2 regions of the Streptomyces sp. NPDC048419 genome follow, and region 1 is predicted to be linked to the other one. Evidence: riboswitches for the same ligand, from Rfam matches in the RefSeq annotation. Region 1 holds a riboswitch; the other holds the start of a gene.
The links. A riboswitch is a leader RNA that binds a small molecule or an ion and turns the genes downstream of it on or off. The one in region 1 is predicted to bind cobalamin.

Region 1 (15,363 bases):
TTCGCGATGGCCCGCGGCACCCAGGACGTGGCGCCGCTGGAGATGACGAAGTGGTTCGACACCAACTACCACTACCTGGTGCCGGAGTTGGGCCCGGACACGGTCTTCGCCGCCGACTCCGCCAAGCAGGTGGCCGAGCTCGGGGAGGCCCTCGCCCTCGGCCTCGCACCCCGTCCCGCGCTGGTCGGCCCCGTCACCTATCTGCTGCTGGCCAAGCCCGCGCCCGGCGTGTCCGCGGCCTTCGACCCGCTCACCCTGCTGGACCGTCTGCTGCCGGTGTACGCCGAGGTGCTGGCCGACCTGCGCGCGGCCGGCGCCGCGTGGGTGCAGCTGGACGAGCCCGCCCTCGTCCAGGACCGCACGCCGGCCGAACTGAACGCCGCCGCCCGCGCCTACCGCGACCTCGGCGCCCGCACGGACCGGCCCAAGCTGCTGGTCGCCTCCTACTTCGACCGCCTCGGGGACGCCCTTCCCGTGCTGGCCAAGGCCCCGGTGGAAGGACTCGGCCTGGACTTCACCGGGGCCGCCGCCGCCAACCTGGACGCGGTGGCCGCAGCCGGCGGACTGTCCGGAAAGCGCCTGGTGGCCGGCGTGGTCGACGGCCGCAACATCTGGGCGAACGACCTCGGGAAGTCGCTGGGCGCGCTCGGCACCCTGCTCGGCCTGGCCGACCGCGTCGACGTCGCGGCCTCCTGCTCCCTGCTGCACGTCCCGCTCGACTCGGCCGCCGAGCGCGACATCGATCCGCAGATTCTGCGCTGGCTGGCCTTCGCCCGGCAGAAGACCGGCGAGATCGTCACCCTCACCAAGGGCCTGACCCGCGGCACCGGCGCCATCGCCGCCGAACTGGCCGCGAACCGCGCCGTTCTCGCGTCCCGCGCCCACTCCCCCATCACCCACGACCCGGCCGTCCGCGCCCGAGCCGCCGCGGTCACCGAGGCCGACGCGCGCCGCTCCCAGCCGTACGCCGAACGCTCCGCGGCGCAGCGCGCCCTCCTCGGTCTGCCGCTGCTGCCGACCACGACCATCGGGTCGTTCCCGCAGACCGCCGAACTGCGCACCGCCCGCGCGGACCTGCGGGCCGGGCGCATCGACACGGCCGGCTACGAGGAGCGCGTCAAGGCGGAGATCTGCGAGGTGATCTCCTTCCAGGAGGAGGCCGGCCTCGACGTCCTGGTGCACGGCGAGGCCGAACGGAGCGACATGGTCCAGTACTTCGCCGAGCAGCTCACCGGCTACCTCGCCACCCGCCACGGCTGGGTCCAGTCCTACGGCACCCGCCACGTCCGCCCGCCGATCCTCGCGGGCGACATCTCCCGCCCCGAACCGATGACGGTGCGCTGGACGACGTACGCCCGGTCGCTGACCTCCCGCCCGGTCAAGGGCATGCTCACCGGTCCGGTCACGATGCTCGCCTGGTCCTTCGTCCGCGACGACCAGCCGCAGGCCGACACCGCCCGCCAGGTCGCCCTCGCTCTTCGGGACGAGGTCGACGACCTCGAGGCGGCAGGGACTTCGGTGATCCAGGTGGACGAGCCGGCCCTGCGGGAGACCCTGCCGCTGCGCGCCGCCGACCGCCCGGCGTATCTCGCGTGGGCCACCGAGGCGTTCCGGCTCACGACCGGCGGCGTGCGGCCGGACACCCAGATCCACACCCACATGTGCTACGCCGAGTTCGGCGACGTCGTCCAGGCCATCGACGACCTCGACGCCGACGTCATCAGCCTGGAGGCGGCCCGCTCCCATATGCAGGTCGCCCGCGAACTCGCCGCGCACGGCTACCCGCGCGAGGCCGGCCCCGGTGTCTACGACATCCACTCCCCGCGCGTCCCGAGCGTGGAGGAGGCCGCCGGACTCCTGCGGACCGGGCTGAAGGCGATCCCCGCGGAACGGCTGTGGGTCAACCCCGACTGCGGCCTGAAGACGCGCGGTTGGCCCGAGACCCGGGCCTCGCTGGAGAACCTCGTGGCGGCCGCGCGGACGGTGCGCGCGGAGTTGTAGGACGCTGTACGGGCGGTGCCGGTGCCGAGGGGCGGCCGGCACCGCCCGCTCGCACCGGCGAGCGGCGGACTCCCCGCCCCGGACGACAGGAGCACCGTGACCAGCCGTGTCACCCTCATCTCGCCCGCCATGGGCCCGTCGCTGCGCCAGGCGCGCTTCGACGACGGCACGACGTCGCTCGACGACGGCGGCACGGCGCGGGCCCGTGCGGCGGCCGGGACGGTGCCCCCGGCCGCCCATGTCGTCGTCTCCCCCAGCACGCGCTGCCGCGAGACCGCGACGGCACTCGGGCTCGCCGCCGCCGAGCCGCTGACGGAACTGGCCGGTCTGCGGACGGGGCGCTGGGAGGGCCGCACGCTCGACGAGGTCGGCGGGTCCGAACCGGAGGGGGTGGCCCGGTGGTTGACCGACCCGGACTCCGCACCCCACGGCGGAGAGTCGGTGCAGGACCTGTGCCTGCGCGTCGGCCGCTGGCTGGATGGCGTCTCGCAGACGGACGGCCGCACGCTCGCCGTGGTCGAGCCGGACGTCGTACGGGCCGTGGTGGTACGGGTGTTGGGAGCGCCCGCGGCGTCCTTCTGGCGCGCGGACGTACCGCCGCTGACGGCGACCGAGATCAGCGGACGGGCGGGACGCTGGAACCTGCGGCTGGGGAACCCGCTGCAGCCGGAACCGGCCGGCGACTGACCCACACTCGCGAGAGGGCCCGCGGACGGATCCGCGGGCCCTCTCACTCGATCGGTTCAGGTCACCGTGGACTCGCGGCGGTGATCGCCGGCGGCGCGGCCGCCTTGGCCGGTTTGGGGTTCAGCTGCCGCTCGGCCAACTCGCCGAAGGCGAGCCCGAATGCTCCCCACAGGGTGATCTGGATGGCCAGTGCCGAGAGCCGGAACCGCCACAGCACGGTGGCCGGGAAGTTCTGCGGCACCTCGTTGACGACCGGCAGGAACGCGAATGCCAGGCCGATCAGCAGGGCGAACGCGGCCACCGCGGCGACGGTGGCGTACCAGTTGCCCAGTCTCGGGGCGAGCCGCTTGCCCAGGATGGTCGTGGCGACCGCGAGGAGCACGCTGAGCACCATCATCAGGAAGTACAGGGTGGTCCGCTTGCCGATGGTGTCGGCGTTGCCGACGGCGGGCGGGTTGGCCGGGTACTTCAGGAAGGGCACGACGTACACCGCGAGGAGCGCGCAGCCGGAGAGCAGCAGCGCGGTCGCCCGCGGGCCGAAGCGGCCGACGCGGCCGAGCGCGAAGCAGTACGCGAGGGCTGCGATGCCGCCGAAGGCGACACCGTAGACCAGTACGCCGGTGGCGAGGCCGGCGGTGGACTGGAGACCGCGGGAGACGATCTCCATCTCGTGTTCGTGCGCGTGCGCCTCCTCGAAGCCGATCGCCTTGTCGACGTTCGGCTCGCCGAGGAAGTAGGCGACGACCAGAGCGAGCAGGCCGGCCGCGAGACCGGCGAGCATGCCCCGCACAAGGAGGTTTCTTACCGTTGCGGAGTTCATGAGGGTGTCGGGGTCCCTTGCGTCAGTGGCAGGGGAAACCGAGCAGATGGCGGGCGTCGTGCACCCACTCGTGGACGTCCGAACCGGAGACGACGGACGTGGCGCCCTGCTCGGCGCCGACGAAGTACAGCAGGACAAGCATCAGGATGCCGAAGAAGACCGCCCACGGGGCGATCGCGCCGATCGGCAGCTTGGCGGGGAGGGTGGGAGTGGTGGCTGTCGGCTGGGCGACATGCTGCGCCATGGCAGTGCCTCTCCGGGAGTTCGCGTCCCTTTTCGATGGTGCACAGGACGAGGGCTACGGGTCTGACTCGCCGCCGCCCTTGCGGGGCTGCGACACACAGTGGCGCGACCGTGCCGGGTTCCCACCGGCTTCCGTCTTGCCTTCGTCGATATCGCATCGACCGTATCGCGTGTCGCGGACATGGCCAATACCGCCTCACCAGGCGTGATCTTTATCGCGCTCGGGTGAAAACGGGGTTGAACCCGACCCTCTCCACCACTCCCGTCAACTCTGCCGCTCACGGCCCCGGTTCACCAGCGACCACCACCACCGCGTGTCCGAACTCGGCCGGCGCCTGCCCGGACCGTCAGCGGGCCTTGTCCGCCGGCTCCAGGATGGCCACGCACTCCAGGTGGTGGGTCATGGGGAACAGGTCGAACGCCCGCAGCGTCCGCACCCGGTAGCCGCCGTCCCGGAAGTAGGCCAGGTCCCGGGCCAGCGCGGCCGGGTCGCAGGCGACGTAGGCGATCCTGCGCGCGCCGAGCGTGGTCAGGTGCGCCACCGTGTTCCGGCCCGCGCCGGCCCGCGGCGGGTCCAGGACGATGAGGTCGACCTCGGTGATGCCGGTGCGCGGCAGCACGGCGTCCACCTTGCCCTGCTCGATGCGCACCCGGTCGAAGCCTTCGAGGTTGTGCCGGGCGTCCTCCACCGCGCGCTTGCCGGACTCGATGCCGAGCACCGCGCCCTGCTCGCCGAGCCGGTCGGCCAGCGCGCCCGCGAACAGGCCGACGCCGCAGTACAGGTCGAGCGCCATCTCGCCCTTGCGCGGCAGCAGGCCCTGCATGACGGCCGTCACCAGCGTGTCCGCCGACTTCGGGTGGACCTGCCAGAAGCCGCCGCTGCCGACCCGGTAGGTGCGCCCGTCCGCGCGCTCGCGGACGAAGGGACGGCCGTGCACCCGGTGCACCCCGCCGTCCTTCTCCTCGACGCGCATCACCGACACCGGCTTATCCAGCTCCACGATCGGCAGGCGGGCGCCCGGACGCGGCGTCAGGATCACCTGGCGGTCCTGCGAACCCGTCGCCGCGATCGCGTCGACGGAGGCCATGCCGCTCCAGTCGCGCTTCTCGACGCCCAGCTCGCTCACGCCGGGAGCGGCGATCATGCAGTGGTCGATCGGCTCGACCTCGTGCGAACGGTGGCGGCGCAGACCGGCGTGGCCGTCGGCGTCCACCGCGTACTGCACGCGCGTGCGCCAGGCGGGCACCTCGCCCGCGGGCAGCTTGTCACCCTCGGCCGGCATCACCGTGCCGTCCCAGCCGGCCTCCTCGGGCGTGAGACCCGCGAGCCGCTGCAGCTGCTCGGCGAGGACCTCGCCCTTGAGCCGGCGCTGTGCACCGGGCTTGGCGTGCTGCCAGTCGCAGCCGCCGCAGCGGCCGGGACCGGCGTAGGGACAGGGCGCCTCGATGCGGTCCTTGGCGGCGGTGAGGATCTCGACCGCGTCAGCGCGCAGGTACCGGGCCCCCTCCTCCCCCTCGGTCACCCGTGCCACGACCAGCTCGCCGGGCAGTGCGTGCCGGACGAACAGGACCTGGCCCTCGGCGGTACGGGCGATGCAGTGGCCGCCGTGGGCGACGGGCCCGACCTCGACCTCGTACTCCTCCCCCACCAGCGACTTCTTCGGTTCTGCCTGCATGGCGGGGTGACTCCACAACGTCGGATGCGAAACGGCCGGACAACAGCCCACCAGTCTACGTGGGTGTCGTCCGGCCGTTGACCGGCGAGCGTCAGCCCTGGCTGCCGGTGTGCTCCTTCGAGCGGCCCGACTGGGCCGGACCGCGCCGCACCGAGCCCGGCGCGCTCCAGTCCTGCCGCCTGCGGGCCCGCATCTTCGCGGCCTCCGAGGACTCCAGCTGGTAGGGCACCGAGGTGACCATGACGCCGGGTGTGAACAGCAGCCGGCCCTTGAGCCGGAGCGCGCTCTGGTTGTGCAGCAGGTGCTCGTACCAGTGGCCCACGACGTACTCGGGGATGATCACGGACACCGCGTCCCGCGGCGACTGGTTGCGCAGCCCCTTGACGTACTCGATGATCGGCCGCGTGATCTCGCGGTACGGCGAGTCCAGCACCTTCAGCGGTACGTCGATGCCGCGCCGCTCCCACTCCTGCCGCAGCGCCTTCGTCTCCGCCGGGTCGACGTTGACGGTCAGCGCCTCCAGGGTGTCCGAGCGCATCAGCTTGGCGTAGGCGAGGGCGCGCAGCGTGGGCCGGTGGATCTTGGAGATCAGGACCACCGAGTGCACCCGGGAGGGCCGTACGCTGTCGTCGCTCGGGCCTTCGGGGGCCGCGATCTCGGAGGCGACCCGGTCGTAGTGCTTACGGATGGCCGTCATCGTCGCGTAGAAGATGCACATGCCCAGCAGCGCCACCCAGGCACCGTGCGTGAACTTGGTGACGAGGACGACGACCAGCACCAGACCGGTGAAGAAGGCGCCGAAGGTGTTGATGGCCCGCGAGCGGACCATGTGGCTGCGCTTGGCGGGGTCCTTCTCGACCGCCAGATGGCGGTTCCAGTGCCGGACCATGCCGGTCTGGCTGAGCGTGAAGGACATGAACACGCCGACGATGTACAGCTGGATCAGCCGGGTCGAGTCGGCGCCGTAGATGATGACGAGCAGGGTCGCCGCGCCGGCCAGCAGCACGATGCCGTTGGAGAAGGCGAGCCGGTCGCCGCGGGTGTGCAGCTGGCGGGGCAGGTAGCGGTCCTGGGCGAGGATCGAGCCGAGCACCGGGAAGCCGTTGTAGGCGGTGTTGGCGGCCAGGAACAGCACCAGCGCGGTGGCCGCGGCGAGCACCACGAAGAAGAAGCTGCCCTTGCCGAAGACGGCCTCGGCGACCTGTGTGATCACCGGGTTCTGCACATATCCGGAACCGACGCCCACACCGTGCCTGAGCAGGTCGGTGGCCGGGTTCTCGACCATGCGGACCTTGGTCGTCAGGGCGAGGACGATGATGCCGCAGAACATGGTGACGGCGAGCAGGCCCATCATCGCGAGCGTGGTCGCCGCGTTCTTCGACTTGGGCTTCCTGAAGGCCGGCACGCCGTTGGAGATCGCCTCGACGCCGGTGAGCGCGGCACAGCCGGAGGAGAAGGCCCGGAGCATCAGGAAGACCAGGGCGAATCCGGCGAGGCCCTGGTGCTCGGCCTTGATGGTGTAGTGCGCCGTCGGTGCCCGCATCGTGTCCCCGAGCACCATGCCGCGGAACGCGCCCCACGCGATCATGATGAACACGCCGCCGACGAACACGTACGTCGGGATCGCGAAGAGCTTGCCGGACTCCTTGACGCCGCGCAGGTTCATCAGCGTCAGCAGCACGATCACGGTGACCGCGCAGAAGACCTTGTGCTCGACCACGAAGGGCACCGCCGAGCCGAGGTTCTCGATGCCGGACGCGATCGAGACGGCCACGGTCAGGACGTAGTCGACGAGCAGGGCGCTGGCCACGGTCAGGCCCGCCTTGGGACCCAGGTTGGTGGTGGCGACCTCGTAGTCGCCGCCGCCGCTGGGGTAGGCGTGCACGTTCTGCCGGTAGGAGGCGACCACCGTGAACATCAGCACCACGACCGCGAGCGCGATCCAGGGGCTGAAGTGGTACGCCGACACGCCTGCGATGGAAAGGACCAGCAGTACTTCCCCGGGGGCGTACGCCACCGAGGACAACGGGTCGGAGGCGAAGACGGGGAGGGCGATGCGCTTCGGCAGGAGCGTTTCGCCGAGCCGGTCGCTGCGCAGTGCGCGCCCGATCAGAATCCGTTTGGGCACGTCGGTCAGTTTGGACACAACAGGTAATCGTAGGCGTTCGAACGGGCGGTGAACCACCTCCCCCACCCTTGGCCCTGCGCGAGCCGGGGACCGCCGTCCCCGGATCTGCCCTCCGGGTGAAAACAGCGAGGCCACGGCTGCGGATTCCGCGGCCCGCCGTCGCGTCATGCCTATATGACAAGCACCGCTCTACTCCCCGCTGTCATCGCCCTGTTGTCGTTCCACGGAGGTTCCATGCACGCCACCGCAGAGTTGATCGGCGCCGCGGCGGCCCTCGTCGGCCTCGGAATCCTGACTCTCGCCAGTGTCCGCAGCATCAGCCGGCGCTGACATCACAAGCCGCGCGGCAACCGTGCACAGGGGTGCCTACGGCCCACCGCTGGTGTGTAGCTTTGGGCGTCGGTCTGAGACCCTGATCGGGCTGAGCAGTGATTCTTGACACCGGAAGGACGGTCGTGCACATCGTCATCATGGGCTGCGGAAGAGTAGGTTCCGCTCTTGCCCAGACCCTGGAGCAGCAGGGGCACACGGTCGCAGTGATCGACCAGGACCCCACGGCCTTCCGCCGCCTCGGCCCCGGATTCGGCGGCCGCCGGGTCACCGGCATCGGCTTCGACCAGGACACCCTGCGCGAGGCCGGCATCGAAGAGGCGGGTGCCTTCGCCGCCGTGTCCAGCGGTGACAACTCGAACATCATCTCCGCGCGCGTGGCCCGCGAGATGTTCGGTGTCGAGAACGTCGCCGCCCGCATCTACGACCCGCGCCGCGCCGAGGTCTACCAGCGCCTCGGCATCCCCACCGTCGCGACGGTCCGCTGGACCGCCGACCAGATGCTGCGCCGGCTGCTCCCCTCCGGCGCCGAGCCGCTGTGGCGCGACCCCACCGGCGGCGTCCAGCTCGCCGAGGTGCACGCCTCCGCCGCCTGGGTCGGTCACAAGATCAGCAAGCTGCAGGAGGAGACGGGCGTCCGGGTGGCGTTCCTGACCCGGCTCGGCGAGGCGATCCTGCCCACCTCCCAGACGGTGCTGCAGGAGGGCGACCTGGTGCACGTGATGATGCGCACCGACGAGGTCGACAAGGTCGAGGCGGCCTTCGCCAAGGGTCCTGACGAGGAGGGGGGGCACTGATGAGGGTCGCCATTGCCGGTGCCGGTGCGGTAGGCCGCTCGATCGCGGGCGAGCTGCTGGAGAACGGCCACGAGATCCTGCTCATCGACAAGACGCCGACCGCCATCTCGGTCGAGCGCGTCCCGCAGGCGGAGTGGCTGCTGGCCGACGCCTGCGAGATCACGTCGCTGGACGAGGCGGCGCTGCAGCGCTGCAACGTGGTGATCGCCGCGACGGGCGACGACAAGGTGAACCTGGTCGTCTCGCTCCTCGCCAAGACGGAGTACGGCGTTCCGCGCGTCGTGGCCCGTGTCAACAACCCCAAGAACGAGTGGCTCTTCAACGAGTCCTGGGGCGTCGACGTCGCCGTCTCCACCCCTCGTCTGATGTCCGCCCTGGTCGAGGAGGCGGTGAGCGTCGGCGACCTGGTCCGCCTGCTCCGCTTCAGCCACGGCGACGCGAACCTGGTGGAGCTGACGCTGCCGGAGGAGTCGGCCCTGGCCGGCACCCAGGTCGGCGACGTGGAGTGGCCCGAGGACACCTCCCTGGTCACCATCATCCGCGGCACCCGCGTCCTCACCCCGTCCCGCGAGGACTCCCTCGAGCCGGGCGACGAACTCCTCTTCGTGGCCGCCCAGGCCAGGGAGGAACAGCTGGAGGACCTGCTGTCGCTGCGCAGGGAGGACACGGCGGGCTAGCCGCCGCGTTCCTAGACGGCGAAGGGCGCCCCCCGAGAACGGGGGGCGCCCTTTGTTCGTTCTTTCAGCCTGTCCGGCGTTCGAGGACGAGGCGCGTCCAGGACCGGACTACGCCTACCGGCGGTGCCGCCCGCCGCTCGCCTCGATCCCCTCCGCGGCGGCCCGCTCCTTCTCGGCCTGCTCCTCCGCCTCCATCTCCGCGAAGACGTCGATCGGCGCGGGCGCCTTCGCCAGGAAGACCCAGGTCAGCCACACGGCCAGCAGGAACGGCGGGATCTTGAGGGCGACCAGGACCCAGCCAAGCTGAGCCGTGTTCGCCCACCAGTACAGCGGGAAGAGGATCGCGCACTTGCCGAGCAGGATCAGGCCCCAGGCCCAACTGGCCTTGGAGTACGCCTTCTTGCGGCCCGGGTTACGCGTGCGCCAGGAGAGGTTCTCCTTGAAGACGGGCCCGAGGATCAGCCCGAGGAGCGGGACCCCGCACAGCGTCGTGACGATGTACGCCAGCGCCAGGCCCAGCGTGTAGAGCATGCCGGGCAGGTAGAAGTCCTTGGCGTTGCCCGTCATCATCGCGAAGACGACACCGAAGGCGACGCCGAAGACCCCGCTGAACGCGTGCTTGACGGTGTCCCGCATGACCAGGCGGACCACCACGAGCGCCAGGGACACCACGAGGGCGGCGATGGCCGACCAGTGCAGGTCCTTGTTGATCGTGTAGATGGTGACGAAGAGGAGGCCGGGCAGCACCGTCTCGACCATGCCCCGCACACCGCCGAACGCCTCGAACAGGGCGGCCTCCGTCACCGTCCGCGTGTCGTCGGCTTGAGTGTCTTCGGTCGGCTTGTCGAGCGACGTCACCGGCTACTCCCGTCCGAGGGGTCTCAGTTCGTATTTCGGATTGAACAGCACCCGGCGGCCCCGGCTCAGCGAGATCCGGCCTGATGCGATCAGTCTGCGCCCCGGCTCTATCCCGACGATGGAGCGCCGCCCGAGCCACACCACGTCGAGCGCGGCGGAGCCGTCGAACAGTTCGGCCTCCAGGGCCGGGACGCCCGCACGCGGCCGCAGGGTGACCGTGCGCAAGGTACCAGTAACCGTGACGATCTGTCGGTCGTGGCAGTCACCGATCCGGGTACAGCCCGCGGTCTCGGTATCCTCCCGCAGCTCCTCGGACTCCAGGTCCTCCTGCGAAGAGGAGAGCCGGTCAAGCATGCGCCGGAACCGGCCCACCGGCTTTTCGGAACGAGGAACAGCACTCATGTCTTGAAGCGTACCGGGGTGCACTGACGGCTACGTACCCGCGGCCCTAGCCCTCGAACCGGTAGCCCATGCCCGGCTCGGTGATGAAGTGCTTGGGGTGGGACGGGTCGGCCTCGAGTTTCCTGCGCAGTTGCGCCATGTACACCCTGAGGTAGTTCGTCTCGGTCCCGTATGACGGGCCCCACACTTCCTGCAGGAGCTGCTTCTGGCTCACCAGGCGTCCCGTGTTGCGCACCAGCACCTCCAGCAGATGCCACTCCGTGGGCGTCAGCCGTACGTCCCTGCCGTCCCGGTGGACCTTCTTCGCGGCCAGGTCGACGGTGAACTCCGGGGTCTCCACGCTGGTCACGTCGTTCTCGCCGGCACCGACCGGCTCGGCCCGGCGGACCGCGGCCCGCAGCCGGGCCAGCAGCTCGTCCATGCCGAAGGGCTTGGTGACGTAGTCGTCGGCGCCGGCGTCCAGCGCCTCGACCTTCTCGTCGGAGGTGTGCCGCGCGGAGAGCACCAGGATCGGCACCCGGGTCCAGCCGCGCAGCCCCTTGATCACCTCGACGCCGTCCATGTCGGGCAGGCCCAGGTCGAGAACGACCACGTCGGGGTGGCGGGCGGCGGCGAGCTGGAGGGCGCTCGCGCCGTCGTGGGCCGCGTCGACCTCGTACCTGCGCGCCTTGAGGTTGATCACGAGGGCGCGGACGATCTGCGGCTCGTCGTCGATGACGAGCACCCTGGTGGGGGCCTGGGGGGCACCGCCGGTCGGGCTCACCATGTGGTCTGCCTTTCGGGTTCCGCCGAGTGGAGAAGATCCCGCGCGTGCGTCGCCGCCGCGCGCAGGGTGAGGACCATGGTGAGGCCGCCGCCGGGGGTGTCCTCGGCGTTGAGGGTGCCGCCCATGGCCTCGGTGAAGCCGCGCGCCACGGCGAGACCGAGGCCCACGCCGGCCCCGCGCGGGGCGTCGCCGTAGCGCTGGAAGGGCTCGAAGATGCGCTCCTTGGCCTCGTCGGGGACGCCGGGGCCGCGGTCGACGACCCGTACCTCCACCCGGTCGGCGATGGCGCTCGCGGCGACCAGGACCGCCTTGCCCTGCGGGCTGTACTTGACGGCGTTCTCGACCAGGTTGGCCATCGCCCGCTCCAGCAGCCCCGGGTCGACGGCGACCATCGGCAGGGTCTCCGGCACGTCCAGCCCGACGCTGCCCTCGGGCACCCCGACCAGCGCCATCGGTACGACCTCGTCGAGGTCGGCCTCGCGGATCAGCGGGGTGACCGTGCCGGTCTGCAGCCGGGACATGTCCAGGAGGTTGCCCACGAGGTGGTCGAGCCGGTCTGCGCCCTCCTCGATGCCCTCCAGCAGCTCCGCCTGGTCCTCCTCGGACCACGCCACGTCGTCCGAGCGCAGCGACGACACCGACGCCTTGATCCCGGCGAGCGGGGTGCGCAGGTCATGGCTGACGGCGGCCAGCAGCGCCGTACGGATGCGGTTGCCCTCGGCCAGCGCACGGGCCCGGTCGGCCTCTTCCTGGAGGCGCGTGCGGTCCAGGACGACGGCGGCCTGGGCGGCGAACGCGGCCAGCACCCGGCGGTCCTCGGCGGGCAGCACCCGGCCGGTGAGCGCCAGCGCCAGGTGGTCCCCGACCGGCACGTCCACGTCGGCGTCGTCCGGGCGCCCGACCGCCGGCCCGAGTCCTGCGCGGCCCGCGCAGGTCCACGGGTCGTGGTCGCTCGCCCGCTCCAGCAGGGCGGCCGACTCCATGCCGAAGGTCTCGCGGACCCGTTCGAGGAGGTCCTCCAGGCCGGTCTCGCCGCGCAGCACGTTGCCCGCGAGGAAGGAAAGGATCTCCGACTCCGCGCGCAGCCGGGACGCCTGGTGGGTGCGGCGGGCCGCGAGGTCGACGACGGAGGCGACCGAGGCGCCGACGCCGACGAAGATGACGATCGCGACGATGTTCTTGGGGTCGGCGATGGTGAAGCGGTGCAGTGGCGGTGTGTAGAAGTAGTTCAGCAGCAGGGAGCCCACCGCGGCCGAGGCCAGCGCGGGCAGCAGCCCGCCGAGCAGCGCCGCCGCGACCGTCACCGCGAGGAACAGCAGCATGTCGTTGGCGAGCCCCAGGTGGACGCTGCTGAGCAGCACGGCGAGGACGGCCGGGAGGATCACGCCGACCGCCCACCCGGCGATGATCCGGGACCGGCCGAGCCGTGCCCCGCGGGCCACCGGCAGTCCGCGCCCCTTGCCGGCCTGGCCGTGGCTGATCAGGTGGACGTCGAGGTCGGGCCCGGAGTCCCGGGCCACCGTCGCGCCGACGCCGGGCCCGAAGACGTACTGCCAGCTCTTGCGCCGCGAGACGCCGAGCACGATCTGGGTCGCGTTGGCCCCGCGCGCGAAGGCGAGCAGCGCCGCCGGTATGTCGTCGCCGACGACGTGGTGGAAGGTGCCGCCCAGGTCCTCCACGAGGGTGCGCTGCACGGCCAGCTCCTTCGGCGAGGCGGCCGTCAGCCCGTCGCTGCTGGCTATGTAGACGGCCAGCACCTCGCCGCCCGCACCCTTCTCCGCGAGGCGGGCGGCACGGCGGATCAGCGTCCGGCCCTCCGGTCCGCCGGTCAGGCCGACCACGATCCGCTCGCGCGAACCCCAGATCTTCGAGACCCGGTGCTCGCTCCGGTACTGCTTCAGGTACTCGTCGACCCGGTCGGCCACCCACAGCAGCGCCAGCTCCCGCAGGGCGGTGAGGTTGCCGGGCCGGAAGTAGTTGGACAGGGCCGCGTCGACCTTGTCCGGCTGGTAGATGTTGCCGTGCGCCATGCGCCGGCGCAGCGCCTCGGGCGACATGTCGACCAGCTCGATCTGGTCCGCCCGCCGCACCATCTCGTCCGGCACCGTCTCCCGCTGCCGCACCCCGGTGATCGACTCGACGACGTCGCCGAGCGATTCGAGGTGCTGGATGTTGACGGTGGAGACGACGTCGATGCCGGCGGCGAGCAGCTCCTCCACGTCCTGCCAGCGCTTGGCGTTGCGGGAGCCGGGGATGTTGGTGTGGGCGAGTTCGTCCACCAGGGCGACCTGGGGACCCCGGCCGAGCACGGCGTCGACGTCCATCTCGGTGAAGACGGCGCCGCGGTACTCCAGCTCCTTGCGCGCCACCTGCTCCAGGCCGTGCAGCATCACCTCGGTGCGCGGCCGGCCGTGGTGCTCCACGAAGCCCACGACGCAGTCGGTGCCCCGCTCCACGCGCCGGTGCGCCTCGGAGAGCATGGCGTACGTCTTGCCGACGCCCGGTGCCGCACCGAGGTAGATCCGAAGCTTGCCGCGTCCCATGGCCCCTATTGTCTTCCCGTTCCGTGCTGCGCACGCAGCGTCGACCTTACGGCCAGCGTTCTGGACAAATGGGACGAGAGCCGGGGCAAGTGATGTTTTTGACGCATCCCTGACGGGCCCGGCGGATCAGTGCTCGACGATCTCCCCGTCGCTCAGCTCCAGGACCCGGTCGGCCAGGTCCAGCAGGGTCGCGTCGTGCGTGGCGACGAGCGCCGTGACCCGCTCGCTGTGGACGACGGCCCGCAGCAACTCCATGACGGCGTGCCCGGTCTCCGCGTCCAGCTGGCCGGTCGGTTCGTCGGCGATCAGCAGAGAGGGGCTGTTCGCGAGGGCGCGGGCGATGGCGACGCGCTGCTGCTGGCCGCCGGACAACTCGCCGGGCCGCTGCGCGGCGTGGTCGGCGAGGCCGACCAGGGCGAGCAGCAGCTCCACGCGCTCCTCGCGCTCCCGGACCTCCGTCCGGCGCAGCCGCATGGGCACGCCGACGTTCTCGGCGGCCGTGAGGATCGGGATGAGCCCGAAGGACTGGAACACGAAGCCGACGCGGTCGCGGCGCAGGGCGAGGAGCCCGTCCTCGCCGAGCGCCGACAGATCGAGGCCGTCGACGGTGACCCGGCCCCCGTCGGGTGCGTCGAGTCCGCCGACGATGTTCAGCAGCGTCGTCTTGCCCGATCCCGAGCGCCCCTTGAGGGCCACGAGCTCGCCGCGCGGCACCTCGAAGGAGACGCCCCGCAGGGCGTGCACGGCGGCCGCCCCATGGCCGTAGGACTTGTGGACGTTCTCGACCCGCACCATGGTCTCGGTGACCACCTGGCTCATGCGCCCTCCCCCGTGCAGCCGTCGGCCGGGCGCCAGTATCGCCACCCGGGGCCCGGTCCTTCAACGGTCGGTCAGCTCGGATTGTCCCCGTGGGTGAGCGTCTCCCAGGCGACGAAGAGGTTGTTGCTGCCGGCCGGGCGCTGTCGCTCGGTCAGCGTCTGGGTGTTGGTCATCGCGATGCCGAGGCGGTTGTGCAGGGCGTTGTAGCCGACCTCGGTGACCGGTCCGAGCCCGAGCTTCGGCGATCCGCCGCAGAGCCAGCTCGGGGCGGCCGTGCCCAGCTGGTACTTGGACTGGAACCCCAGCGCCTGCCGCAGCCGCTCGCCGACGTCGGTGCCGTAGAGGTCCTGGCCCTGGATCCGGCTGGTCTCGGCGACGTGGGAGATCGAGGAGATTCCGTAACCAGTGTGGGTGAAGTCGCGGCAGGTCTCCTGGGTGAGCCCGGTGACGAAGGTGGACTGCCCCTGCCAGTAGTCGACGATCTTCTGCCTGGTGTCGAGGTGCTGGCTCGGCACGGTCTTCGGCAGATCGCCGTCGGAGGCCAGATACACATAGGCGGCCGTCCGGGTCCGGAACGTCGCCATGGCCTTGTCGTACGACGTCTTGTCGTCCAGGA
Region 2 (15,363 bases), on a different contig from region 1:
CGTTCACCCTGATCGGCGATGGCCGGTACGAGGACGCGGGCGCGCTGCTGACACGTGCCGCCGACCTGGAGCCCTGGCTGTCGGAGTCCTGGTTCAACCTCGCCCTGCTGCACAAGTTCCGGCACGACTGGGAGCAGGCGCGCGCGGCCGGACTGCGTGCCGTCGCGCTGCTGGACCGGGAGACCGGGGCGCCCGACTGGTGGAACGTCGGCATCGCGGCCACCGCCCTCCAGGACTGGCCGCTGGCCCGGCGGGCCTGGCAGGCGTACGGGCTCCAGGTGCCGGGCGCGGGCACCGCGGCCGGTGAGCCCGTGGGCATGGACCTGGGCAGCGCGGCCGTACGGCTGTCCCCCGAGGGGGAGGCCGAGGTGGTGTGGGGCCGGCGCCTGGACCCCGCCCGGATCGAGGTGCTGTCGATCCCGCTGCCGTCCTCCGGGCGGCGCTGGGGCGAGGTCGTGCTGCACGACGGGGTGCCGCACGGCGAGCGGACCACCGCGGCCGGCCACTCCTACCCGGTCTTCGACGAGATCGAGCTGTGGGCGCCCTCGCCCGTGCCGACCTGGGTGGTGCTGCTGGAGGCCGCCACGGAGGCGGACCGGGACGCCCTGGAGCAGCTCGCGGCCGACGCGGGCTTCGCCGCCGAGGACTGGTCGTCCTCCGTACGGCTGCTGTGCCGGACCTGCTCCGAGTCACGGATGCCGTCCGACGAGGGAGACGGCGAGCACCTGGACCCGCACGACCACAGTGAGCCGGGGCATCCGGGGCCGCTGGGGCACCGGACGGACGGACAGCTGTGGGTGCCGGAGCGGGAGTGCGGCGTGGCCGCCCCGGCCGCACTGGTGCGGGGGTTGCTGGACGGGTGGGTCGCCGACAGCCCGGACTCGCGGGACTGGCGTGACCTCGAAGAAGTCTGCTGACCGGAACTCCCTGCGGAACTCCCTTTAGGCTGTACCCGCAGATTTCTCATGGTTGCAGGAAGGCATCGTCGGTCATGGCGCAGCAGGACACCGATCAGCAGCACGCGGGCGTGCTCCCCGTGGACGACGAGGGCTTCGTCATCGACACCCAGGAGCCCGAGGAGCGCGAGGCCGCCTTGCGCGAGCGGGGCACCTCGCGGCCGATCACGGTCGTCGGCAACCCGGTGCTGCACAAGGAGTGCAGGGACGTCACGGAGTTCGGCCCCGAGCTGGAGCAGCTGGTGGCGGACATGTTCGCCTCGCAGCGCACCGCCGAGGGCGTGGGCCTGGCCGCGAACCAGATCGGCGTCGATCTGAAGGTCTTCGTCTACGACTGCGGCGATGACGAGGGCATGCGGCACGTCGGCGTCGTCTGCAACCCCAAGCTGGTGGACCTGCCCGCGGAGCGGCGCCGGCTGGACGACAGCAACGAGGGCTGCCTGTCCGTGCCGACGGCGTACGCGCCGCTGGCCCGCCCCGACTACGCCGAGGTCATCGGGCAGGACGAGAAGGGCAACCCGATCAAGGTCCGCGGCACCGGCTACTTCGCCCGGTGCCTCCAGCACGAGACCGACCACCTCTACGGCTACCTCTACATCGACCGCCTCTCCAAGCGTGAACGCAAGGACGCGCTGCGGCAGATGGCGGAGAACGAGCCCCGCTACCCCGTGGTCGCCAACGACTGACGCCGTCAGGCGGCCGCCTCGGGGCCCCTGAAGGTGCGCCGGTAGGCGTTCGGCGTGGTCCCGATCGCCTGGACGAACTGGTGGCGCAGCGCCGCCGCGTTGCCGAACCCGGCCCGCCAGGCGATCGCGTCCACCGTCTCGTCCGTCCCCTCCAGCAACCGCTGGGCCAGCAGCACCCGTTGCCGCAGGATCCAGCGGTAGGGAGTGGTGCCTGTCTCCTGCTGGAAGCGGCGGGCGAAGGTGCGCGGCGACATGTGGGCGCGGGCCGCGAGCTGCTCGACCGTGACGTCCTCGTCGAGATGCCGTTCCATCCACACCAGCACCTCGGCGACGGTGTCGCCGTGCGACCGGGGCAGCGGACGCTCGATGTACTGGGCCTGCCCGCCGTCGCGGTGCGGCGGCACCACCATGCGCCGGGCGATCTTGTTGGCGACCTCCGGGCCCTGCTCCTTGCGCACGATGTGCAGACAGGCGTCGATGCCGGCGGCGGTGCCCGCGGAGGTGATCACCGGGTCCTCGTCGACGTACAGGACGTCCGGTTCGACGCTCAGCCGCGGATACGCGCGGGCCAGCTGGTCCGCGTCGTGCCAGTGCACGGCGCAGCGGCGGTCGTCCAGCAGTCCGGCCGCGGCGAGCGCGAAGACGCCGGAGCAGACACTGAGCACCCGGGCGCCGCGCCCGACCCCGCGGCGCAGCGCGTCGAGCAGCTCGGGCGGGAACTCCCGGCTCCCATAGCGGGCGCCGGCGGGCACGGCGATCAGATCGGCCTCCTCCAGCCGCTCCAGACCGTGCTCGACGTTCATGGAGAAGCCCGCGCGCGTGTTCAGCAGCGGCCCCTCGGCCGAGGCGACCGCGAAGTCGTACACGGGCAGTCCGTCGTCGCTGCGATCGATGCCGAACACCTCGCATACGACGGCCAGTTCGAAGGGATTCACGCCGTCCAGGACGACGGCGGCGACATTCTGCAGCATCTCTCCAGTGTGCCTCGCCATTGGCAGTAAATCGAGGGTCTACGGCAGTCCTGCCACTGTTTGTAAGGAGCTAACAGCGCGACAGTGGTGTCTATGGATACGGCACACATCGAAGGACTGATCGGAATGCTGACCGTTCTCGGAATCCTCGTCCTGATGGTTCTCCCGTCGGTGATCGGCATCGTGCGCGACCGTCGTATCGACCGGCAGATCCGTGAGGCCGGACGAGGGCGCCGCGAGCCGGAGGTGCTCGGGCCGACCGGGCGCCCCGCCCGCGCGCGGCGCTACCTCACCACCACGGTGACCCACCACTCCTGAATACCCAGGCACGAGACCCGGCCGGTCTGCGCGGCACACAGGGGCCGCGTGGACTGGAGCCGGGTCTTTCCTGCCGCGACGGCCTTGTAGGCGGCGCTCGCGTCGCCGGGCCGCAGGACGATGCCGCTGTTGGCGGCCTCGAGACCGGAGCCCTTGACGGCGAGCGGCTTCCAGGGCCGTTCGGCGGTGCCGTCCAGGCTGACGCGGAGCGTCTCTCCGACGGCCAGGCACACGGTGCGGCCGCTGTCGCGGGCGGCGAGCGCGGCCGCCGCCGCACATCCGGTGGGACTGCCCGTCGGGCCGGTGGACGGACTTGTCGTGGGGGTGGGGGAGGACGACACGCTGCTGCCGCCCTTGCCGTTGTCGGACTGACCGCCGCAGCCGGCGAGGACGAGAGTGAGCGCGGCGAGTGCGAGGGTCGTGTGGGGGATCGTTCGGCGCATGGGGGCCTCCTCTCCCCTCTGACGTGTCACCGGCCCGCCCGGATCCACGCCCCGTCGCACGCCGGAGCCCCGACCGCGAAGGCGGCGGCCGGGGCCCGGGTCGTGCTGTTGGTCAGCTGGTCGTGACGGCGGTGTCGTCGACGACGAAGCTGGTCTGCAGGGAGGAGTCCTCGGCACCGCTGAACTTCACGGTGACGGTCGAGCCCGCGTACGAGGAGAGGTCGAAGGACTTCTGGGCGTACCCGGAGGCGGCGTTGACGTTGGAGTACGTCGCCAGGGTCTTGGATCCGGCGGTGACCGTCAGCTTGTCGTAGGCGGTGCTGCCGCTCTCCGACGTGTCGATGTGCAGGTAGAAGGTGAGCGTCGCCTTGCAGCCGGTGGGTACGGTCACCGACTGGGACAGGGTGTCGGTGTGGGTGGTGCCGTAGCCGTCGAGCCAGGCCTTGTACGAACCGCCGTGCGCGGCCTCACCGGTGTCGGTGGTGATGACCCCGCTCGACGCCGTCCAGCCGGTGTTGCCGGACTCGAAGCCCGGGTTGCTCAGCAGCTGGGCCGAGGTGCAGGTGCCGCCGCCCGAGGTGCTGACCGTCCAGGTGAAGGAGGTCGAGCCCGAGGCGCCCGTGCTGTCCTTCGCGGTGACGGTGACCTGGTAGGTGCCCGCCGTGGACGCCGTGCCGGAGATCAGGCCGGTCGAGCTGTTGACGGACAGCCCGGTCGGCAGGCCGGTGGCGCTGTAGGTGAGCGCGGCGCCCGCGCTGTCGGACGCGCTGATCTGCAGACTGGCCGAGCTGCCGGTCGCGGTGGACTGGCTGCCCGGGTTGGTGACCGTCACCGTGTTGCCGGAGCTGGTGCCGGTGGTGAAGGCGGTGGTGCCGTTGGGGGTGCCCCAGCCGGTCGGGCCGTCGTAGCCGGTGGCCGCGGTGCAGAAGTACGACGTGGAGCAGGAGCCGTTGTTGCCGCTGGTCACGTCGTACAGGTTGCTCGTGTGGCTGTAGGGGTACTTCGCCGGGTAGTCCGCGGAGCCCGGGGTGCCGGCCAGCGCGTAGACGCCGGCGATGATCGGCGACGAGGCGCTCGTGCCGCCGTAGACGGCCCAGCCGGAGCCGCCGTAGGTGTCGTAGACGGCCACGCCGGTGGCCGGGTCGGCGACCGCGGAGACGTCGGCCTCCATGCGCTTGCTGCAGCCGCTGTCGGTCTGCCAGCTCGGCTTGGGGTCGTACGCGGAGCAGCCGGAGCCGGTGCCCTCCGTGCTGCTCGTCTTCCACACGGACTCCGTCCAGCCGCGGGAGTTGGAGGAGGTGGAGAGCGCGGTGCCGCCTACGGCGGTCACGTACTGGGAGGTCGCCGGGTACTCGGCGCCGTAGCCGGAGTCGCCCGCGGAGACGGTGATCGCGACACCCGGGTGCTTGAAGTACGAGGTGTCCTCACCGGTCTGCGAGGAGGCCTCGTCGCCGCCCCAGCTGTTGGAGACGAACTTGGCGCCGAGGGAGACGGCCTCGTTCTCGGCGGTGCCGAGGTCGGTGTCGTTCGCGGAGTTCGCCTCGACCAGGATGATGCTGCAGTTCGGGCAGACCGCGCTGACCATGTCGATGTCCAGCGCCTCCTCGCCCGCCCAGCCGGTGTCGTTGGTCGGCAGCGAGGTGGTGGAGCCGGTCTGGCTGACCTGCTTGAAGCAGCCGTTGGCCTTGGTGCAGGAGGACAGGCCGTACTGCGAGCGGTAGGTCGCGAGGTCCGACGCGGCGTTGGGGTCGTTGTAGGCGTCGACGACGGCGACCGTCAGGCCCGAACCGCCCGTCGAGGGCAGGTTGTAGGCGCTGTGCAGGTTGGCCGGGCTGAGTCCGGAGGGCGCGGCCGCGGCGAGCGCGGAGGCCAGCCGCTGCTTGATGTCGGTGCGGCGCTGGGCGAAGCAGGACGCGTGACCGGGAGCGGCCGTGGCGCACAGGTGGGCGGTCGGCACCTTCTGGCCGGCCTTGCCGGTCGAGTGGAAGGTCTGCCGGTCGGGGGAGGTGAGGGCTTTCGCGTTCTGCGCGACATGGGAGGTGTGCGAGACCGCGGGCGCCGCGTGTGCCGGTACTGCTACGAGTCCGGCGAGACCGAGGGCGAGGGCGGGTATGGCGGTGGCGAGGAGTCTTCGCAGGCTCCGTCTGGGCTTCTCACGCATGGGGGTGCTGCCTCCGTCGTTGGAGTGGGGTTCTCGACGCTGATGGCAGGCCTGTGACGCGCGTAGCGGCGGCGGTGTCGTCGCGGGCATGACACTTTGACGGCGAGAACGTAGTCCCGGTTCGGGAGGCTGAACCAGAGCGGCTCCCATAACTTTGCCGCTCCATAGATGGTCCATGGGCGGCCCATGGAAGCTCCATGGGCCGCCCCGGGACCTGGCGTCAGAAGTCCTCGTCGAGGTCGACCGTGCCCTCCACGGCCACCTGGTACGCCGAGGGGCGCCGCTCGAAGAAGTTGGTCAGCTCCTGCACGCCCTGCAACTCCATGAAGGAGAAGGGGTTCTCGCTGCCGTACACCGGGGCGAAGCCGAGGCGGGTCAGGCGCTGGTCGGCGACGCACTCGAGGTACTGGCGCATCGAGTCGGTGTTCATGCCGGGCAGGCCGTCACCGCACAGGTCGCGGGCGAACTGCAGCTCGGCCTCGACGGCCTCGCGCAGCATGTCCGTCACCTCCTGCTGGAGCTCGTCGTCGAAGAGCTCCGGCTCCTCCTTGCGGACGGTGTCGACCACGTCGAAGGCGAAGGACATGTGCATCGTCTCGTCGCGGAACACCCAGTTGGTGCCGGTGGCGAGGCCGTGCAGCAGGCCGCGGCTGCGGAACCAGTACACGTAGGCGAAGGCGCCGTAGAAGAACAGGCCCTCGATGCACGCGGCGAAGCAGACGAGGTTGAGCAGGAAGCGGCGGCGGTCGGCCTTCGACTCCAGGCGGTCCAGCTTGTCCACCGAGTCGATCCACTTGAAGCAGAACCCGGCCTTCTCGCGGATGGAGGGGATGTTCTCCACCGCCGCGAAGGCCGCCGTGCGGTCCTCCGGGTCCGGGAGGTAGGTGTCCAGGAGCGTCAGATAGAACTGGACGTGCACGGCCTCCTCGAAGAGCTGGCGGCTCAGGTAGAGCCGTGCCTCGGGGGAGTTGATGTGCTTGTAGAGCGTCAGCACCAGGTTGTTCGCCACGATCGAGTCGCCCGTGGCGAAGAAGGCGACCAGCCGGCCGATCAGATGCTGCTCGGCGGGGCTGAGCTTGGCGAGGTCGGCGACGTCCGAGTGGAGGTCGACCTCCTCCACGGTCCAGGTGTTCTTGATGGCGTCCCGGTAGCGCTCGTAGAAGTCCGGGTAGCGCATGGGACGCAGGGTCAGTTCGAAGCCCGGGTCGAGAAGGTTGGTGTTACGGCTGGTCATTACTGGCAGGCCTCGCAGGACTCGGGGTTTTCCAGGGAACAGGCGACCGCCTCGGGGTCGGCGGCCTGCTGGACGGGGACGGCGGCGCGGGCCGCGCGGGCGATACGGGTCGCCGGGCGCGAACGCAGGTAGTACGTCGTCTTCAGACCCTGTTTCCAGGCGTACGCGTACATCGAGGAGAGCTTGCCGATCGTCGGCGTCTCCAGGAAGAGGTTCAGGGACTGCGACTGGTCCAGGTACGGGGTGCGCGCCGCCGCCATGTCGATCAGGCCGCGCTGCGGGATCTCCCACGCCGTGCGGTACAGGCGTCGTACGTCCTCGGGGATCCAGGCGACGTCCTGCACGGAGCCGCTGGCCTCCCGCAGCGCCTCGCGGGTGCGGGCGTCCCAGACGCCGAGTTCCTTCAGGTCGTTCACCAAGTACGAGTTCACCTGCAGGAATTCACCGGACAGGGTCTCGCGCTTGAAGAGGTTCGACACCTGCGGCTCGATGCACTCGTACACGCCGGCGATGGACGCGATGGTGGCGGTCGGCGCGATGGCGAGGAGCAGGGAGTTGCGCAGGCCGACGGTGGCGACACGCTCCCGGAGCGCAGCCCAGCGCTCCGGCCAGGCCGGCTCCACGCCGTAGTGGTCGGGGTGCAGGACGCCGCGGGCCGTACGGGTCTGCTCCCAGGCCGGCAGCGGGCCGCTCCGCTCGGCGAGGTCGGCGGAGGCCTCGTAGGCGGCGAGCATGATGCGCTCGGCGATCCGGGTGGACAGCGCCTTGGCCTCGGGGGAGTCGAAGGGCAGGCGCAACTTGAAGAAGACGTCCTGCAGGCCCATCGCGCCGAGGCCGACGGGGCGCCAGCGTGCGTTGGAGCGGCCGGCCTGCTCGGTCGGGTAGAAGTTGATGTCGACCACCCGGTCCAGGAAGGTGACGGCCGTGCGGACGGTCTCGTCCAGCCGCTCCCAGTCCAGTTCGCCGTCCTGGACGAAGGCGCCCAGGTTCACCGAGCCCAGGTTGCAGACCGCGGTCTCGCCGTCGTCCGTGACCTCCAGGATCTCCGTGCAGAGGTTGGAGGAGTGGACGACGCGGCCCGGCTCGGCCGTCTGGTTCGCGGTGCGGTTGGCGGCGTCCTTGAAGGTCATCCAGCCGTTGCCGGTCTGGGCGAGGGTGCGCATCATGCGGCCGTAGAGCTCGCGGGCCGGGACGGTCTTTCGCGCCAGGCCCGCGTTCTCCGCCGCGCGGTACGCGGCGTCGAACTCCTCGCCCCACAGGTCGACCAGCTCCGGCACGTCCGCCGGGGAGAACAGCGACCACACGGCGTCGGAGTCGACCCGGCGCATGAACTCGTCCGGGATCCAGTGCGCGAGGTTCAGATTGTGCGTACGGCGGGCGTCCTCGCCGGTGTTGTCGCGCAGCTCCAGGAACTCCTCGATGTCCAGGTGCCAGGTCTCCAGGTAGACCGCGGCCGCGCCCTTGCGCCGGCCACCCTGGTTCACGGCGGCGACCGAGGCGTCCAGGGTCTTCAGGAACGGGACGATGCCGTTGGAGTGCCCGTTGGTGCCGCGGATCAGCGAACCCCGGGAGCGGATACGGGAGTACGCGAGCCCGATGCCGCCGGCGTGCTTCGAGAGACGGGCGACCTGGTGGTAGCGCTCGTAGATGGAGTCCAGCTCGTCCTTGGGGGAGTCGAGGAGGTAGCAGGACGACATCTGGGGGTGGCGCGTACCGGAGTTGAAGAGCGTGGGGGAGGAGGGCAGGTAGTCGAGGCGGCTCATCAGGCCGTAGAGCGCGGCGACTTCGTCGACGGAGCGCACGGTGTCGTCCTCGGCGAGGCCGGCGGCCACCCGCAGCATGAAGTGCTGCGGCGTCTCGATCACCTTGCGGGTGATGGGGTGCCGCAGCAGGTAGCGGCTGTGCAGGGTGCGCAGGCCGAAGTAGCCGAAGCGGTCGTCCCCCTGGGGATCCACGAGCGCGTCGAGACGGGCGGCGTGCAGACGGGCGAACTCCGCCGTGCGGTCGGCGATGAGCCCCTCGCGGTGCCCGACGGCGACCGACTCGGTGAAGCACGTGACGCCCTGCGAGGCGGCCTCCGCGGCGATGGAGATCGTCAGCAGACGCGCGGCCAGCCGCGAGTAGGCGGGGTCCTCCGAGATGAGGCCGGCGGCCGACTCCGTGGCCAGCTCGCGCAGTTCCGTCTCGTCCGCCCGCGCGGAGCGTCCGCGCAGCGCGGCGGCGGCGACCCGTCCGGGGTCGGCGTCGGGGAGGTCGGCGGTCAGCTCGGTCAGGGTCCGCAGCAGTGCGGCACCGGGACCGTCGTCGGCGGCTGTCGCAGACGGTGTCGCTGAAGCCGGTTCGGCTGGCGCGATGGTCACGTGGGGCTCTCCCTCGCTCGGCACGGGGGCCTTGCGGAGGGCAGGGGGCAGCCACGAGCGCACGACGGCGCCGCGTCCACCGGCCCATTCCGCGAGGCCCGGACGTCGGAGCACCCGGGCCACGGTGGCCGGGCGCACTGTCGGCAGGTCCTCGGACTGACGCTCGTACGTGTGCGAACACGCATGAGTACACCGTTGCGGGACAGTTCCGGATTCGCACCGGATTCCCCTGCGGCGACAGCGAGCATGAGCATACATCTTGTGCCGGGTGCGCGAGGCACCCCCATATCTTGTGTCGCGGTGATTTCAGAGCGTCAACTCATAGGTGAGAAGCGTGAAGTCGTGGCCGGGGATCGGCTGCCAGTCCCGCTCCGGAACGCGGACGAAGCCGTGGCGTTCGTAGATGCGATGCGCGGCATGCATGGTGCGTTGGGTCGACAGGACGACTCCGGTGCACCCCGTGCTCCTCGCGCGCTCGACGCAGGCTCCTACGAGGGCGTGGCCCACGCCCCTGCCGCGGGCCGCGTGGGAGACGGCGAGCATGCGGATCTCCGCTTCCGAGGGACGGGCGAGCTCGGCCGTGGGGCCGCCCGCCGGCACGAAGGTGACTCCGCCGAGGAGGTCGCCGTCCCGCGCGGCCACCAGCACGTCGGCTCCGGAGGCCCGCTTGGCCACGTCCTTGAGTTCGCCGAGGTACCAGTCGTCCTCGGCGCCGAAGGCCAGCAGGCCGTCCAGCAGATAGGCCTGGGCGGTGATCTCGCCGAGGGTCTTGTACTCGCCGGGGTCCGCGGGCCGGATCACGATGTCCATGGATCGAGCATGGTGCAGGAGTACGGCAACGGGCCGCCGGGTTTCCCCGGCGGCCCGTCGAAGGGTGGGCCCGCTAGCGGGACTCCGCCGCAGTGGCGGGCGGCAGTTCCGCCTGCACGCCAGGGTCGCCGGCGTCCACCGTGTAGTCGTCCGCCGCGGTCTCGTCGACGCCCTCCGGGGCCTTCAAGGCCTTCAGGACGAAGGTAAGGACCACCGTCACCACCACGTTCATGACGAACGCGGTGAGGCCGATGTAGCCGATCTCGCCGATCCCGGGGATCTCCTTCGCCGAGCCGCCGAAGTGCTTCTGGGTGGGCGAGGCGACGCCGTACGCGGCGATGGTGCCGTAGATCATGCCGACCGCCCAGCCGCCGAGCAGCGCCCAGCGGTGGAACCAGCGGGTGAACAGGCCGCCGACCAGGGCCGGGAAGGTCTGCAGGATCCAGATGCCGCCCAGCAGCTGGAAGTTGATGGCGACCGTCTTGTCCATGGTGAGGACGAAGACCAGCGCGCCGACCTTCACCAGCAGCGACACGATCTTGGAGACCTGGGCCTCCTGCTTCGGCGTCGCGTCCGGTTTGATGAAGTCCCGGTAGATGTTGCGGGTGAAGAGGTTCGCGGCCGCGATCGACATGATCGCCGCCGGCACCAGGGCGCCGATGCCGATGGCCGCGAAGGCCACACCCGCGAACCAGTCCGGGAACATGTTCTCGAACAGCTGCGGGATCGCCAGCTGACCGTTGGTGACCTTGACGCCGGCCGCGATCGCCATGAAGCCCAGCAGCGCCAGCAGTCCCAGCATCAGGGAGTACAGCGGCAGGATCGTGGTGTTGCGCCGGATCACCTCACGGCTGCGCGAGGACAGCGTCGCGGTGATCGAGTGCGGGTACATGAAGAGCGCGAGCGCCGAGCCCAACGCCAGGGTGGCGTACGTCCATTGACCCGCCTCCGGCGGCACCAGAGCGCCGCGCGGCTTGCCCGTCGCCGGGTTGGTCTGCGCGAACGCCGCGCCCGCCTTCGCGAAGATGTCGTCGAAGCCGCCGAGCTTGATCGGGATGTAGATGATCGCCACCGCGATGACGATGTAGATCAGCGCGTCCTTCACGAACGCGATCAGCGCGGGGGCCCGCAGACCCGAGGAGTAGGTGTACGCCGCGAGGACACCGAACGCGATCAGCAGCGGCAGGTCCTTGACGAACCAGTTGGTGTTCTCACCGCCGCCGACACCCATCACGTCCAGCACGGCCTGGATGCCGACCAGTTGGAGCGCGATGTACGGCATGGTGGCGAGGATGCCGGTGACCGCGACGGCCAGCGACAGGCTCTTCGAGCCGAAGCGGCCGCGCACGAAGTCCGAGGTCGTCACGTACCCGTGCCGGTGGGAGACCGACCACAGGCGGGGCAGGAACGTGAAGATCAGCGGGTAGACCAGGATGGTGTACGGCACCGCGAAGAAGCCGGCCGCGCCCGCCGCGTAGATCGCCGCTGGAACGGCGACGAAGGTGTACGCCGTGTAGAGGTCGCCGCCGAGCAGGAACCAGGTGACCCAGGTGCCGAACGACCGGCCGCCCAGGCCCCATTCGTCGAGCGAGTGCTCGTTCTCGGCCTTGCGCCAGCGTGCCGCCAGGAAGCCCATGGCCGTCACGGCCACGAAGAAGAAGATGAAGACGCCGAGTGCGACGCCGTTCACGCCGTCGTTCACTTCGACGCACCGTCCTTCTGCGAGGCGCGCGCGCGCTGGTCACGCTGCCACAGCTGATACACCGTCATCGTCAGCGCGGTGGAGATCAGCACCCAGAGCATCTGGTACCAGTAGAAGAACGGGATGCCGATGAACTCCGGGTCGGTCTTGGAGTACGAGCCGACCCAGAGCATCGCCACGAACGGTGCTATCAGGCAGACGGCCATGACCACGCGCATGGGGGTCACCACCGGCGGTCTCACTTCGGGCACTTCGGACATCGTGCGGCTCCGTCCCCTCGCGTTCACCTGTGATCACCTGTGTAATGCGCAGGCAATGTAGGTCACGGCGTCCCGGAAACGGAAGACCTCGTCCGCATATCGGTATATCGATTCAGTGAAGGCCCCGTCGTGAGCGGACAGGCCTTAGTCCTGGGGACGCTTGAGGCGTGCGACGAACTTGTAGCGGTCGCCGCGGTACACCGAGCGCACCCACTCCACCGGCTGCCCGTCCCGGTCCAGTGAGTGGCGGGAGAGCATCAGCATCGGCAGGCCCACGTCGGTGCCGAGCAGGCCGGCCTCGCGCGGGGTGGCCAGCGAGGTCTCGATGGTCTCCTCGGCCTCGGCGAGATGGACGTCGTAGACCTCGGCGAGGGCGGTGTAGAGAGAGGTGTACTTGACCAGGGAGCGGCGCAGGGCGGGGAAGCGCTTGGCGCTGAGGTGCGTCGTCTCGATCGCCATCGGCTCGGCGTTGGCCATGCGCAGGCGCTCGATGCGCAGCACCCGGCCGCCCGCCGTGATGTCGAGGAGCTCGGCGAGGCGGTCGTCGGCCGTGATGTAGCCGATGTCCAGCAGCTGGGAGGTCGGCTCCAGGCCCTGGGCGCGCATGTCCTCGGTGTACGAGGTGAGTTGCAGCGCCTGCGAGACCTTGGGCTTGGCGACGAAGGTGCCCTTGCCCTGGATCCGCTCGAGACGGCCCTCGACCACCAGCTCCTGCAGGGCCTGGCGCACCGTGGTGCGGGAGGTGTCGAACTCGGCGGCCAGGGTGCGTTCGGGCGGTACCGGGGTGCCGGGCGACTGCGTCTCCGTCATCTCGAGCAGATGCTTCTTCAGGCGGTAGTACTTGGGCACGCGCGCGGTACGGACACTCGCTCCACCCTCGTTCTCCGCACTGCTGACCTCGGTGCTCATGCTCTGCCTTCCCGGCTCCGGATGCGGGTCACTTCGTGATCCCTTCTGTATACCGGCGCCGTCTCTTTTGGTCTAGTCCACAGGTCAAATGGTCTAGCGGAAGAGAGTACTCCGGCATCGGTGTTTTCGCTGCCTTGTTACTTAAAGGTCCTTGCATATGTAGGTCGCATAACGGCTGGTCAGAGGCGTTTCGAGCACCCTTGACAGGCCTTCTGGTCTGGTCCAAGCTCCCCCTACTGGTCTACACCATTGGTTCAGGTCCCGGCCTGGGGGGCGGGAGGTGTGGGCATCCCTGAGGAGGGTGGCGTGAAGCGCAAGCTCATTGCCGCGATCGGTATCGCGGGCATGATGGTCTCCATTGCGGCGTGCGGTGGCAACGACGACAAAGGCTCTTCCAGCAGCGGCGCGGACGCCAAGGAGCTGACCGTCTGGCTCACCGTCGACGCCCAGAACAACTGGCCGGACCTGGTGAAGTCCGCCGACGCCGCGGTGAAGAAGAAGCACCCCGGCATCAAGATCAACCACGAGTACTACGGCTGGCCGGACAAGAACGCCAAGCTCGACGCGGTCCTCGCCACCGACAAGGCCCCCGACGTGGTCGAGATGGGCAACACGGAGATGCTGAGCTACATGGTCAAGGGTGCCTTCGCGCCCGTCGACCCGGCGAAGTTCACCAACTCCTCCGCCTGGCTGGACGGCCTCAAGGCCTCGGTGACGTACCAGGACAAGACCTACGGCGTCCCCTACTACGCCGGCGGCCGTGTCGCCAACTGGCGCAAGGACGTCTTCGCGTCGGTCGGCGTGAAGACCCCGCCGAAGACGTACGCCGAACTCACCGCCGCCCTGGACAAGGTGCAGAAGAAGGAGGGCGACAAGTTCTCCGCCTGGTACCAGCCCACCCGTGACTGGTACGCGGCCATGTCCTACGTCTACGACGCCGGTGGCTCCATCGCCAAGCAGGACGGCGGCCAGTGGAAGGCCAACCTGTCCTCTCCCGAGTCCATCAAGGGCCTCACCGAGTTCAAGAACGTCGTCGACAAGTACATGCACGGCGACAAGACCAAGGACGAGTCGGACCGTTACATCGTCTACGGCCAGGGCAAGTCCGGCATGATCTTCGGCGCGGCATGGGAGGGCGCGACCTCCGCCGACCCGAAGAACGACAAGACCGGCAAGCTCAAGAACAACCTCGAGAACTTCGTGATGCCGGGTCCGTCCGGCAAGAACATGCCCGTCTTCCTGGGCGGTTCGGACCTCGCCGTCCCGGTGAAGTCCAAGGCGCAGGCCGTCGCCGCCGAGTGGATCAACGCCTTCACCGGCCCCTCCGGCCAGAAGGCCCTGATGGCCAAGGGCAACCTGCCCAACAACAAGACGGACCTCGCGACCCTGAAGAACGACCCGGCAACCGCGGTCCCGGCCACCGCCGCCGAGTCCAACTGGTTCGTCCCGATGGCTCCCGGCTGGGGCCAGGTCGAGAAGGCCCAGGTCCTGCAGACGATGCTGCAGAACATCGGCACCGGCAAGAAGTCGGTCGAGGCCGCCGCGAAGGAGGCGGACGCCGCGATCGACAAGGTCATCAACACCAAGTGACCTTCGCAGCAGGGCCCCTACGGCCGCGATCGGCCGGGGGCCCTGCTTCCCGTACCAGCTACGGGCTTCGCTTTCGAACGACCTGAGGGACCGCTGAGGAGCGCGCCATGAGTGCCGCAGACACGACCACCCCCGCCAAGGTGCCGCCGCCGCGGCAGGCGCCGCCACCACCGGTCGCGAAGAGCCCACGCAGAGCCCGGACTTCGGGCGGCGCGGCGACGCCGTGGCTGCTGCTCGCGCCCTGCCTGCTGGTCCTCGCCCTGGTGATGGCGTATCCGCTCTTCCGGCTGGTCACGCTCTCCTTCCAGAACTTCGGCCAGTCCCAGCTGTGGGGCTTCCAGCCCGCCGAGTGGGTCGGCTTCGACAACTTCTCCAAGGTGCTCGGCGACAACGAGTTCTGGGCCGTGGTCCTGCGAACCGTCGTCTTCGCGGCCGGCTGCGTGATCCTCACGATGGTCCTCGGCATGCTCGTCGCCCTGCTGCTGCAGAAGGTCTCCGGCTGGGTGAAGACGATGATCAACATCGTGCTGATCGCCAGCTGGGGCATGCCGGTCATCGTGGCGACGACCGTCTTCAAATGGCTCTTCGACTCGGACTACGGCGTCCTCAACGCGGTGCTGAGCAAGCTCCCCGGCGTCGACATGGTCGGCCACAACTGGTTCGCCAGCGGGCCCCAGGGCCTGGCCGTGATCATGCTGCTCGTGGTGTGGGGCGCCGTACCCTTCGTCGTCATCACGCTCAGCGCGGGCCTCACCCAGGTCCCGAAGGAGCTGGAGGAGGCGGCCCGGCTCGACGGCGCGGGCGCCCTGGGCGTCTTCCGCTATGTCACCCTGCCCATCCTGAAGCCGATCATCGTGATGCTCACGACCCTGTCGGTGATCTGGGACATGGGCGTCTTCCCGCAGGTCTTCGTGATGCGCGGCGGCCACCCGGAGCCGGAGTTCCAGATCCTCAACACCTATT

Region 2: linked by a shared signal. The riboswitch ahead of ACGFYN_RS13225 (ribonucleoside-diphosphate reductase subunit alpha) and the one ahead of ACGFYN_RS03285 (CbtB-domain containing protein) in region 1 are both predicted to bind cobalamin.

Annotation. Positions count from the first base shown of each region.
Region 1 is NZ_JBICXT010000001.1:758,784-774,146, forward strand. Features, by position in the region: gene metE (5-methyltetrahydropteroyltriglutamate--homocysteine S-methyltransferase) at 1-2,001, shown strand, start outside; gene ACGFYN_RS03275 (histidine phosphatase family protein) at 2,098-2,688, shown strand; gene ACGFYN_RS03280 (CbtA family protein) at 2,750-3,508, opposite strand; gene ACGFYN_RS03285 (CbtB-domain containing protein) at 3,531-3,752, opposite strand; cobalamin riboswitch at 3,792-3,933, opposite strand; gene ACGFYN_RS03290 (class I SAM-dependent RNA methyltransferase) at 4,099-5,427, opposite strand; gene ACGFYN_RS03295 (APC family permease) at 5,519-7,573, opposite strand; gene ACGFYN_RS03300 (potassium channel family protein) at 8,011-8,682, shown strand; gene ACGFYN_RS03305 (potassium channel family protein) at 8,682-9,359, shown strand; gene ACGFYN_RS03310 (DUF3159 domain-containing protein) at 9,474-10,217, opposite strand; gene ACGFYN_RS03315 (OB-fold nucleic acid binding domain-containing protein) at 10,221-10,619, opposite strand; gene ACGFYN_RS03320 (response regulator) at 10,666-11,385, opposite strand; gene ACGFYN_RS03325 (ATP-binding protein) at 11,379-13,928, opposite strand; gene ACGFYN_RS03330 (ABC transporter ATP-binding protein) at 14,055-14,747, opposite strand; gene ACGFYN_RS03335 (alginate lyase family protein) at 14,819-15,363, opposite strand, start outside.
Region 2 is NZ_JBICXT010000005.1:91,158-106,520, reverse strand. Features, by position in the region: gene ACGFYN_RS13260 (tetratricopeptide repeat protein) at 1-917, shown strand, start outside; gene def (peptide deformylase) at 992-1,642, shown strand; gene ACGFYN_RS13250 (GlxA family transcriptional regulator) at 1,648-2,613, opposite strand; gene ACGFYN_RS13245 (hypothetical protein) at 2,707-2,931, shown strand; gene ACGFYN_RS13240 (hypothetical protein) at 2,898-3,374, opposite strand; gene ACGFYN_RS13235 (putative Ig domain-containing protein) at 3,487-5,535, opposite strand; gene ACGFYN_RS13230 (ribonucleotide-diphosphate reductase subunit beta) at 5,756-6,769, opposite strand; gene ACGFYN_RS13225 (ribonucleoside-diphosphate reductase subunit alpha) at 6,769-9,129, opposite strand; cobalamin riboswitch at 9,254-9,390, opposite strand; gene ACGFYN_RS13220 (GNAT family N-acetyltransferase) at 9,436-9,939, opposite strand; gene mctP (monocarboxylate uptake permease MctP) at 10,013-11,641, opposite strand; gene ACGFYN_RS13210 (DUF3311 domain-containing protein) at 11,638-11,901, opposite strand; gene ACGFYN_RS13205 (GntR family transcriptional regulator) at 12,046-12,810, opposite strand; gene ACGFYN_RS13200 (extracellular solute-binding protein) at 13,117-14,400, shown strand; gene ACGFYN_RS13195 (carbohydrate ABC transporter permease) at 14,508-15,363, shown strand, end outside.